One region of the Streptomyces sp. NPDC014870 genome, then DNA from elsewhere that is predicted to be linked to it. Evidence: riboswitches for the same ligand, from Rfam matches in the RefSeq annotation. Region 1 holds a riboswitch; each other region holds the start of a gene.
What was found. A riboswitch is a leader RNA that binds a small molecule or an ion and turns the genes downstream of it on or off. The one in region 1 is predicted to bind thiamine pyrophosphate.
Positions count from the first base shown of each region.

Region 2: another riboswitch for thiamine pyrophosphate. It lies ahead of ACF09C_RS16135 (thiamine ABC transporter substrate binding subunit); the one in region 1 lies ahead of thiC (phosphomethylpyrimidine synthase ThiC).
Region 3: another riboswitch for thiamine pyrophosphate. It lies ahead of thiO (glycine oxidase ThiO); the one in region 1 lies ahead of thiC (phosphomethylpyrimidine synthase ThiC).

Region 1 covers NZ_JBIBWQ010000003.1:208,002-211,232, reverse strand. The annotation lists gene ACF09C_RS09505 (YibE/F family protein) at 59-1,462, opposite strand; TPP riboswitch at 1,534-1,681, shown strand; gene thiC (phosphomethylpyrimidine synthase ThiC) at 1,675-3,231, shown strand, end outside.
Region 2 covers NZ_JBIBWQ010000005.1:119,397-122,627, forward strand. The annotation lists gene ACF09C_RS16130 (ABC transporter permease) at 1-565, opposite strand, end outside; gene ACF09C_RS16135 (thiamine ABC transporter substrate binding subunit) at 604-1,683, opposite strand; TPP riboswitch at 1,770-1,876, opposite strand; gene rlmN (23S rRNA (adenine(2503)-C(2))-methyltransferase RlmN) at 1,906-3,012, opposite strand; gene ACF09C_RS16145 (phosphatidate cytidylyltransferase) at 3,213-3,231, opposite strand, start outside.
Region 3 covers NZ_JBIBWQ010000004.1:282,469-285,699, forward strand. The annotation lists gene ACF09C_RS13770 (thiazole synthase) at 1-142, opposite strand, end outside; gene thiS (sulfur carrier protein ThiS) at 148-363, opposite strand; gene thiO (glycine oxidase ThiO) at 360-1,526, opposite strand; TPP riboswitch at 1,524-1,636, opposite strand; gene ACF09C_RS13785 (hypothetical protein) at 1,691-2,032, shown strand; gene ACF09C_RS13790 (NAD(P)/FAD-dependent oxidoreductase) at 2,112-3,231, shown strand, end outside.

The DNA of each region.
Region 1 (3,231 bases):
GGCGGTCCCGGACGGTTCCGGACGGACCCGGTCACCGAGGCCGGCGGCCGACCCCCGGCTACTTCGCCCGGCGCCGCCGCCCGCCCTTGGATGAACGCTTCTCCAGCCCGCCCGCTCGGCCCAGCCCACCCGGTCGACCCGGTCCGCCCGGCGTGCCAGGTCCGCCCGGCCGGTCCGCCGAGACGACGAGCGCGGCGAGAGCGGTCGTGACCGGCACCGAGGCGACCAGACCGATCGACCCCACCAGTGTGCGGACGATCTCCTCAGCGACCAGCTCGCTGTTGGCCACGGTCCCCACGCTGCTCTGCGCGATGGAGAAGAGCAGCAGCAGCGGCAGCGCCGCGCCGGCGTACGCCAGGACCAGCGTGTTCACCACGGACGCGATGTGGTCCCGGCCGATCCTGATGCCTGCCCGGTACAGCCCCCGCGGGCCCAGCCGGGGATCGGCCTGGTGCAGCTCCCACACCGCCGAGGTCTGGGTCACCGTCACATCGTCGAGGACACCGAGCGAACCGATGATGATGCCCGCGAGCAGCAGACCGGACATGTCGATGTCCGGGTAGAGGCCGTGGATCAGGCCGGTGTTGTCGTCCGTGTTGCCGCTCAGCGAGGCCCAGCTGATGAAGAACGAGCCGAGCAGACCGATCAACAGCAGCGAGATCAGGGTCCCGAGCACCGCGACGGAGGTCCGGGCGGACAGGCCGTGGCACATGTAGAGCGCGATCAGCATGATCGCGCTCGACCCGACCACCGCCACCACCAGCGGATTCGACCCCTGAAGGATCGCCGGGAGGATGAAGAAGGTCAGCAGCAGGAAGCTCACGGCGAGCGAGATCAGCGCCATCACCCCGCGCATCCGGCCGACCAGCACGACCGCCACGGCGAAGATCAGGGCGAGCACCGCCAGCGGCACCTTGCGGTTCACGTCCGTCACCGAGTACTGCAGATCACGCGGAGCGTCCGGCGCGTACGCCACCACCACTCCCTGGCCCTCGTCCAGTTGGCGCGGCGCGTCCGGCTGCACGATCTCGGTGAACGTACGGCCCTTGTCCGGACCGCTCGTGACCTCGATCGTCGCCTTCTCGCACTCCCCCTGCTGGGCGTTGACCGCCTCGCGTCCCTGGGGTGTGGAGGTGTCGCCGGTCGGCGGGACCTGAGCGGCGTTCACATCCTGGCAGTCGACCTTCTCCACCGAGACGACCTTGCCCTGGTACGTCTGCCGGTCGAAGCCGACGCCGGTGCGTTCGTGCTCCGGGGCGCCGCCCGGCCACAGCACCACGAGCCCGACCACCACTGCCGTGGCGAACGGGATCAGGACAGCCGCGATGACCCTGCGCAGATGCCGGGAGACGGGCGCGGCAGGCCCATGACTGTGCGTATGACCGTGCCCGTGACCCGCGTCGCCATGGGTGGCAGGGCCGTCATGACGGTCGGGTTCTGGGGTCTGCTGCTCGGAAGTCACCGACCGATCATCGCAAGAACGGTGGGGGCCCACTGTTCAGCACGGCCGGATTGACGCTAGCGTGGTGACACCTTTGCACACGCGGGAGCTCGGAGCACCGGGCTGAGAGGGCGCTGATCACCGTACACGCGTACTGGACGTACGTACGGGAAGAGGCTGCGCCGACCGCCGAACCTGTTACCGGGTAATGCCGGCGTAGGGAGATCGGTCTCATGACCATTCAGGATGCACGCACGCCTGCCACCAGCGAGAACGACGGCCAGGACGAGCGCAAGCCGGGCTGGCACAAGGGGTACGTCGAGGGCTCGCGCCCCGACATCCGCGTGCCCGTCCGGCAGGTGCACCTCACCAACGGCAAGGACGTGACGCTGTACGACACGTCCGGTCCGTACACCGACCCCACCATCGACACCGACGTACGGTGGGGCCTGCCGCCGCTGCGCGAGAACTGGATCATCTCTCGGGGCGACACCGAGGAGTACGCGGGCCGCCCGGTCCGTCCCGAGGACGACGGCATCAAGCACACCTCGCCGCGCGGCGGCGGGCTGAAGAACCTCGACGCCGTCTTCCCGGGCCGGCCGCGGCTGCCGCGCCGGGGCCGCGAGGGCGTGGCCGTGACCCAGCTCGCGTACGCCCGCCGGGGCGAGATCACCCCGGAGATGGAGTACGTCGCGATCCGCGAGAACGTCTCCCCCGAGGTCGTACGGGAGGAGATCGCGGCGGGGCGGGCCGTGCTTCCGGCCAACGTCAACCACCCGGAGATCGAGCCGATGATCATCGGCAAGCGGTTCCTGGTGAAGGTCAACGCCAACATCGGCAACTCCGCCGTCACCTCCTCCATCGAGGAGGAGGTGGAGAAGATGACCTGGGCGACCAAGTGGGGCGCCGACACGGTCATGGACCTCTCCACCGGCCGCAACATCCACACCACGCGCGAGTGGGTGCTGCGCAACTCTCCCGTGCCGATCGGCACCGTGCCGCTCTACCAGGCCCTGGAGAAGGTCGACGGGAAGGCCGAGGAGCTGACCTGGGAGATCTACAAGGACACCGTCATCGAGCAGGCCGAGCAGGGCGTCGACTACATGACGGTCCACGCCGGCGTACTGCTGCCGTACGTCCCGTTGACCGCCCGTCGCAAGACCGGCATCGTCTCGCGCGGCGGCTCGATCATGGCCGCCTGGTGCCTCGCGCACCACAAGGAGAACTTCCTCTACACGAACTTCGAGGAGCTCTGCGAGATCCTCGCGACGTACGACGTCACGTACTCGCTGGGCGACGGCCTGCGCCCCGGCTCGATCGCGGACGCCAACGACGACGCGCAGTTCGCGGAGCTGCGCACGCTCGGCGAGCTGAACACGATCGCCAAGCGGCACAACGTGCAGACGATGATCGAGGGCCCCGGGCACGTCCCGATGCACAAGATCAAGGAGAACATCGACCTTCAGCAGGAGATCTGTGAGGAGGCGCCGTTCTACACGCTCGGCCCGCTGACCACGGATGTCGCGCCCGCGTACGACCACATCACCTCGGGCATCGGCGCCGCGATGATCGCCTGGTGGGGTACGGCGATGCTCTGCTACGTCACGCCCAAGGAGCACCTGGGGCTGCCCAACCGCGACGACGTGAAGACGGGTGTCATCACGTACAAGATCGCGGCGCACGCGGCCGACCTGGCCAAGGGGCACGCGGGGGCTCAGGAGTGGGACGACGCGCTGTCGGACGCGCGGTTCGAGTTCCGCTGGGAGGACCAGTTCAACCTGGCGCTCGAC
Region 2 (3,231 bases), on a different contig from region 1:
CCATCAGCGCCGCCGCGCCCACGGCGGGCGCGAGCGCCGGCAGCGTCACCGTCCGCCAGGCGGTGAACCGGGAGGCGCCGAGGACACGGGCGGCCTCCTCCTGGCGGGGGTCGAGCTGCGCCCACAGTCCGCCGACGGTCCTGACGACCACGGCGTAGTTGAAGAAGACATGGGCGAGGAGGATGGCCCAGACGGTGGTGTCGAGGCGGACGCCCCACAACTCGTCGAGCAGCCCGCCGCGGCCGACGAGGGCGAGGAAGGCCGTACCGACCATGACGGTCGGCATCACGAAGGGGACGGTGACGACGGCGCGCAGCAGCCCCTTGCCGGGGAAGTCGAAGCGCGCGAAGACGTACGCCCCCGGCAGGGCGATCAGCAGGGTCAGCGCGGTGGAGGCGAGCGCCTGCCAGAGGGTGAACCAGAGGACGTCGAGGATCTCCGGCCGGGTCAGCGTCTCGCCGAACCGGCCGAACTCCCACGCCCCGTCGACGCGCAGCCCGCGCTCGACGATCGAGGCGACGGGCCACGCGAAGAAGAGCGCGAAGAAGGCGACGGGCACGGCCATCAGGCCGAGCCGCGCCGCGCTTCCCCGGCGGTCGGGGACTACTTCAGAACGGTCGAGGACCACGACTGGATCCACTGGTCACGCTTCTCGGCGATCTTCTCGGGCGCCATGGTCTGCGGCTTGTCGATCACCACACCGTGCTTCGTGAACAGCTCGGGCAGCTGGGCGCCCTTCGTCACCGGGTTGACGAACATCTGCAGCGGCATGTCCTCCTGGAACTTCTTGGAGATCAGGAAGTCGATCAGCGCCTTGCCGCCCTCGGGGTTCTTCGCCCCGTTCAGCAGTCCGGCGAACTCGATCTGCCGGAAGCAGGTGCCGGTGGAGACCCCGGTGGGGGCGTCCTTCGGCTGCGGGTCGGCGTAGAGGACCTCGACCGGCGGGCTGGAGGCGTAGCTGACGACCAGCGGCCGGTCGCCCTTGGCCTGCTTGCCGCCGGCGGAGCCGGAGAACTCCTGGTTGTAGGCGAGCTCCCAGCTGTCGACGACCTTCACGCCGTTGGCCTTGAGCTTCGTCCAGTAGTCCTGCCAGCCCTCGTCGCCGTACTGGGCCGCGGTACCGAGCAGGAAGCCGAGGCCCGGGGAGGACTTCTCGGGGTTCTCGACCACGAGCAGGTTCTTGTACTCCGGCTTGGCCAGGTCGTCGAAGGTCTGCGGGGGCGCGAGCTTCTTGTCGGCGAAGTACTTCTTGTCGTAGTTGACGCAGATGTCACCGGTGTCGATCGGGGTGACGCGGTGCTCCTTGTCGAGCTGCGTCTCGGGGGCCACCGCGTCCAGACCCTTCGCCTCGTACGGGACGAAGATCCCGTTGTCGAGCGCGCGGGAGAGCAGGGTGTTGTCGACGCCGAAGAAGACGTCTCCCTGCGGGGAGCCCTTGGTGAGGATCTCCTTGTTGACGGCGACGCCCGCGTCACCGCTCTTGAGGACCTTGACGGTGAAGCCGGTCTGCTTCGTGAACTCCGCCAGGACCTCCTTGGAGGCGTTGAAGGAGTCGTGACTGACGAGGGTCACGGTCTTCGGCGTGGGCTCACCGCTCTTGCCGGCCGCGTCCCTGATGTCCTCGGTGCCGCAGGCGGCGAGGGTGGTGACGCCCAGCGCCGCGGCGATCGCGGCGGCGGCCATCTTCTTGGTGCTCACGGAAATTCCTCCTGGGTGTGACCAGGAAGAGACGCGGCCCTGCCCACCGGAGGGTGGGCAGGGCGCAACAGCTTGAGTTGCGACCGAACTTCCTACCCAGAATGACCTGGGCGAGGTTCAGAGGGTCTGCGGTCCGTGACCGCACTCTCAGCGCTGTGGCGCTCCCCTGTCGGAATATGGAGATGTGTTCGAGCACAGACTACAAGGTCAGCGCTCCGAGGCCGCCAGCTGTCCACAGGCACCGTCGATCTCCTGCCCACGGGTGTCACGGACCGTGACGGGCACGCCGTGGGACGCGATGGCCTCGACGAAGGCCTTCTCGTCCTCGGGCCGGGAGGCCGTCCACTTCGACCCGGGTGTCGGGTTCAGCGGAATCAGGTTCACATGGACCCGCTTGCCCTTGAGCAGCCGCCCGAGCAGGTCGCCCCGCCAGGCCTGGTCGTTGATGTCCCGGATGAGCGCGTACTCGATGGAGATCCGGCGGCCGGACTTCTCGGCGTACTCCCACGCGGCGTCGAGGACCTCACGGACCTTCCAGCGCGTGTTGACGGGCACGAGGGTGTCCCGCAGCTCGTCGTCGGGAGCGTGCAGCGAGACGGCGAGCCGGCACTTGAAGCCCTCGTCGGCGAAGCGCAGCATCGCGGGCACGAGGCCCACGGTGGAGACGGTGATCCCGCGCTGCGAGAGCCCGAGCCCGTCCGGCTCGGGGTCGGTGAGCCGGCGGATGGCGCCGACGACCCGCTTGTAGTTGGCGAGCGGCTCGCCCATGCCCATGAAGACGATGTTGCTGAGCCGCGCCGGCCCACCGGGCACCTCACCGTCACGCAGGGCGCGCATGCCGTCGACGATCTGGTGCACGATCTCGGCGGTCGACAGGTTCCGGTCGAGCCCGGCCTGCCCGGTGGCGCAGAACGGACAGTTCATCCCGCAGCCGGCCTGCGAGGAGATGCACATGGTGACCCGGTCCGGGTACCGCATCAGCACGGACTCGACGAGCGTGCCGTCGTGCAGCTTCCACAGGGTCTTACGGGTGGTGTCGTCGTCGCACGAGATGTGCCGGACCACCGACATCAGGTCGGGCAGCAGCTCCCCCTGCAGCTTCTCGCGCGAGGCGGCGGGGATGTCGGTCCACTCGGCGGGGTCGTGGGCGTACCGCGCGAAGTAGTGCGTGGACAGCTGCTTGGCGCGGAACGGCTTCTCGCCGATCGCGGCGACGGCCTCCTTGCGCTCGGCGGGCGTGAGGTCGGCAAGGTGCCGCGGCGGCTTCTTGGCTCCGCGGGGCGCGACGAAAGTGAGTTCTCCGGGCTTCGGCATGGTCCTACCAGTGTCGCAGAGGAAACGCGAAGGGCCCGCCGTCCGGGGACGGCGGGCCCTTCGAGCACGAACACGCAGGTCAGGTGGTGCCGACGAAGACCACGAGGAGCAGCCAGACCACCGGCGCCGTCGGCAGCAGGGAGTCCAGGCGGTCCATGCTGTATCGATTCGCGGCTCCGCCGCGCGGCGCCGTGGCCTGATCACGCCGAGCCGACGAAC
Region 3 (3,231 bases), on a different contig from region 1:
GCCGCATGGCGACGGTGGTCAGCTCGGTGCCGCTGACGGCGAGGGAGCGTTCGAGGATCTCCAGGCTCGGGGCGCCGCCCGTGCCGAGGATCAGCCGGGAGGAGAACTCCGTACCGCCGAGGAGGAAAGTGTCGTCGGACATGGCGGTCAGCCTCCCTGTACGGCGGTGAGGACCTCGACCCGGTCGCCCTCGCCGAGGACGGTCGCGGACCACTGGCTGCGGGGTACGACGGTCTCGTTGACGGCCGCCGCGACGCCGGTGGGCGCCGCCGTCAACGTGGTGACCAGGGCGTCGAGGGTGGTGGGCGCGGCGAGGACGCGCGCCTCGCCGTTGACGGAGACGGTGGTCTGCGGGGCGGTCATGCGGGCTGCTCCTGTCGTACGGGGGAGAAGCGGCGGGGGGTGAAGGGGCGGGCCTCGTCCGGAAGCACGCCGGTGGTGAGGAACGCGGCCATGACGTCACCGGTGACCGGGGTGAGCAGGACACCGTTGCGGTAGTGCCCGGTGGCCAGCCGCAGGCCGTCGAGCGCGGTCGGGCCGAGCAGCGGCGCGTTGTCGGGCGACCCGGGACGCAGGCCGGCCAGGGTCTCGGTGAGCGGCAGCTCGGTGAGGCCGGGGACGAGTTCGTGGGCGTCGCGGAGCAGCTCGTACACCCCGCCCGCCGTGACGGTGGTGTCCCAGCCCAGCTCCTCGCTGGTCGCGCCGACGACCAGCTCTCCGTTCTCGCGCGGCACCAGGTAGACGTGGCTGCCGCGCACGACCGCCCGGACGGTCCGGGACAGGAACGGCGCGAACGCGGGCGGCACGGTGAGCCGGAGCACCTGTCCCTTGACGGGACGGACGGGCGGCAGGACCTCCGGCGGGACGCCCGCGAGCCGGCCGCTGAGGCTGCCGGCGGCCAGCACGACCTGGTCCGCCTCCAGGGCGGAGCCGTCGGCGAGGGTCACGCCCGTGGCGCGGTCCCGCACCACCGTCAGGCTCGCGGCGAGGCTCCGGTGGAAGACCACCCCGGCCCGCTCGCAGGCGGTGACGAGCGCGGCGGCGAGCCGGCGCGGATCGACCTGGTGGTCCCCGTCGACGCGTAGTCCGCCGCGCACGCCCGGAGCCAACATCGGCTCAAGACGGCGGCAGTCGCGCCCGCTGAGCCACTCCGACTCCAGGCCGGAGCGGATCTGGAGGGCGTGCAGCTCCCGCAGATGCGCCCGGTCGTCGGCGTCGAGCGCGACGGCCAGCGTGCCGCAGGCGCGGTAGCCGACATCGTGTCCGGTGGCCTCCTGGAGTTCGGCGACGAACGCGGGGTAGCGCTGCGCGGAGGCGAGGTTGAGGGCGAGCAGGGTCTCCTCGCCGTAGTGGAGTTCGGTGACGGCGGCGAGCATCCCGGCCGCCACCCGGGCGGCCCCGCCGCCCGGTTCGGGGTCCACGACCGCCGTGGACAGTCCGCGCTGCGCGGACCGCCAGGCCGTGACCAGGCCGATGATGCCGCCCCCGACGACGAGAACGTCCGGGGTGCTGCGTGTACGCGACATGGGCGTCCAGCCCCTCCCTTCGCCGGCATGACCCGGATCAGGTTCGTACGGTCGGAGGCCGGCCAGCCTCCCTCTCAGCCCGGTGCGTCCGGGCTCCCGCGAGTGCTCTACGTTGACGGTCAGCCTAACCCCAGCCCCCGACGCCCAGTAAGGGAGCCTCACTCGTGGCTCGATCTCTCGACGGCCTCGTCCTCGCCCCCGTCGCCGACCAGGCCCCCGGCCAGGTCGGGACGCGTACCAGGTTCACGTACCACGAGGAGGACGGCAGGATCTGGGCCGAGTACGCGGGCGGTGACGTGGTGCGGGGGAACCTCGTCGGCACGCGCGCGGGGGACCGGCTCGACTTCCGGTACGTGCAGTTGAAGCGGGACGGAACGACCTCTTCCGGGCATTGCGTCTCCCTCGTGGTGGAGCTGCCGGACGGACGCGTTCGACTGGAGGAGAGCTGGGCATGGGAGTCCCAGGAGGGCTCCGGCACCAGCGTCGTGGAGCAGCTGTCTTCCTGACGGTGCGTCAGATAGTTAAGGTGATCGAGTGAGCGAGCAGAAGCGGGAAGAGCAGCGCGTCGTCGTCGTGGGCGCCGGGATGGCGGGGGTGCAGACCGCCGTCGCCCTGCGCGAACAGGGCTTCACCGGACCGGTCACCCTCATCGGCGCCGAGCCCCACCAGCCCTACGACCGCCCGCCCCTGTCCAAGGCGGTCCTCCTCGGCAAGGCCGAGGACTCGGCCTTCGACGTCGACTTCGAGGCGCTCTCCATCGAGCTGCGGCTCGGCCTCGACGTGACCGGCCTGCGCGCCGACGACCACGAGATCGACACGGAGGCCGGACCCGTCCGGTACGACGTCCTGGTCCTCGCCACCGGCGCCGAACCGGTCACCCTGCCCGGCACCGAGGGCGTGCCCGGGGTCCACCTGCTGCGCACCCTGGACGACGCGGCCCGGCTCAAGCCCGTCCTGGAGCGCCGCCACGACATCGTGGTCGTCGGCGCCGGCTGGATCGGCGCCGAGTTCGCCACCGCCGCGCGCGAGGCGGGATGCGCCGTCACCGTCGTCGAGGCCGCCGAGCACCCGCTCGCCGGAGCGCTGCCCCCCGAGGTCGCCGCCCCGATGGCGCGCTGGTACGAGGAGAGCGGCGCCGAACTCCTCACCCACGCGCGCGTGGACTCCGTCGAACCCGGCACGGTCGTCCTGGCCGACGGCCGGCGGCTGCCCGCGGACGCGGTCGTCGTCGGCATCGGCGCCCGGCCCGCCACCCGCTGGCTCACCGGCTCCGGCATCGCCCTCGGCGCGGACGGCTCCGTCACCGCCGACGACCGGCTCCGCACCTCCCTGCCCGACGTGTACGCCGTCGGCGACTGCGCCTCCTTCCCCTCCGCCCGCTACGGCGCCCGCCTCCTCGTCCACCACTGGGACAACGCCCTCCAGGGCCCCCGGACCGTCGCGGCCGACATCATCGGCGAGGCCCCGCAGGCCTACGACCCGGTCCCGTACTTCTGGTCCGAGCAGTTCGGCCGCTTCGTGCAGTACGCCGGCCACCACGGCTCGGCCGCCGCGCTGGTCCGTCGCGGCGACCCGGCCGACGCCTCCTGGTCCGTCCTCTGGCTCGACGACGGCGTCCTCGTCGCCCTGCTCGCCGTCGGCCGCCCCCGCGACCTGGCCCAGGGCCGCAAGCTGATCGAGTCCGGCGGACGCCTCGACCCGGAGC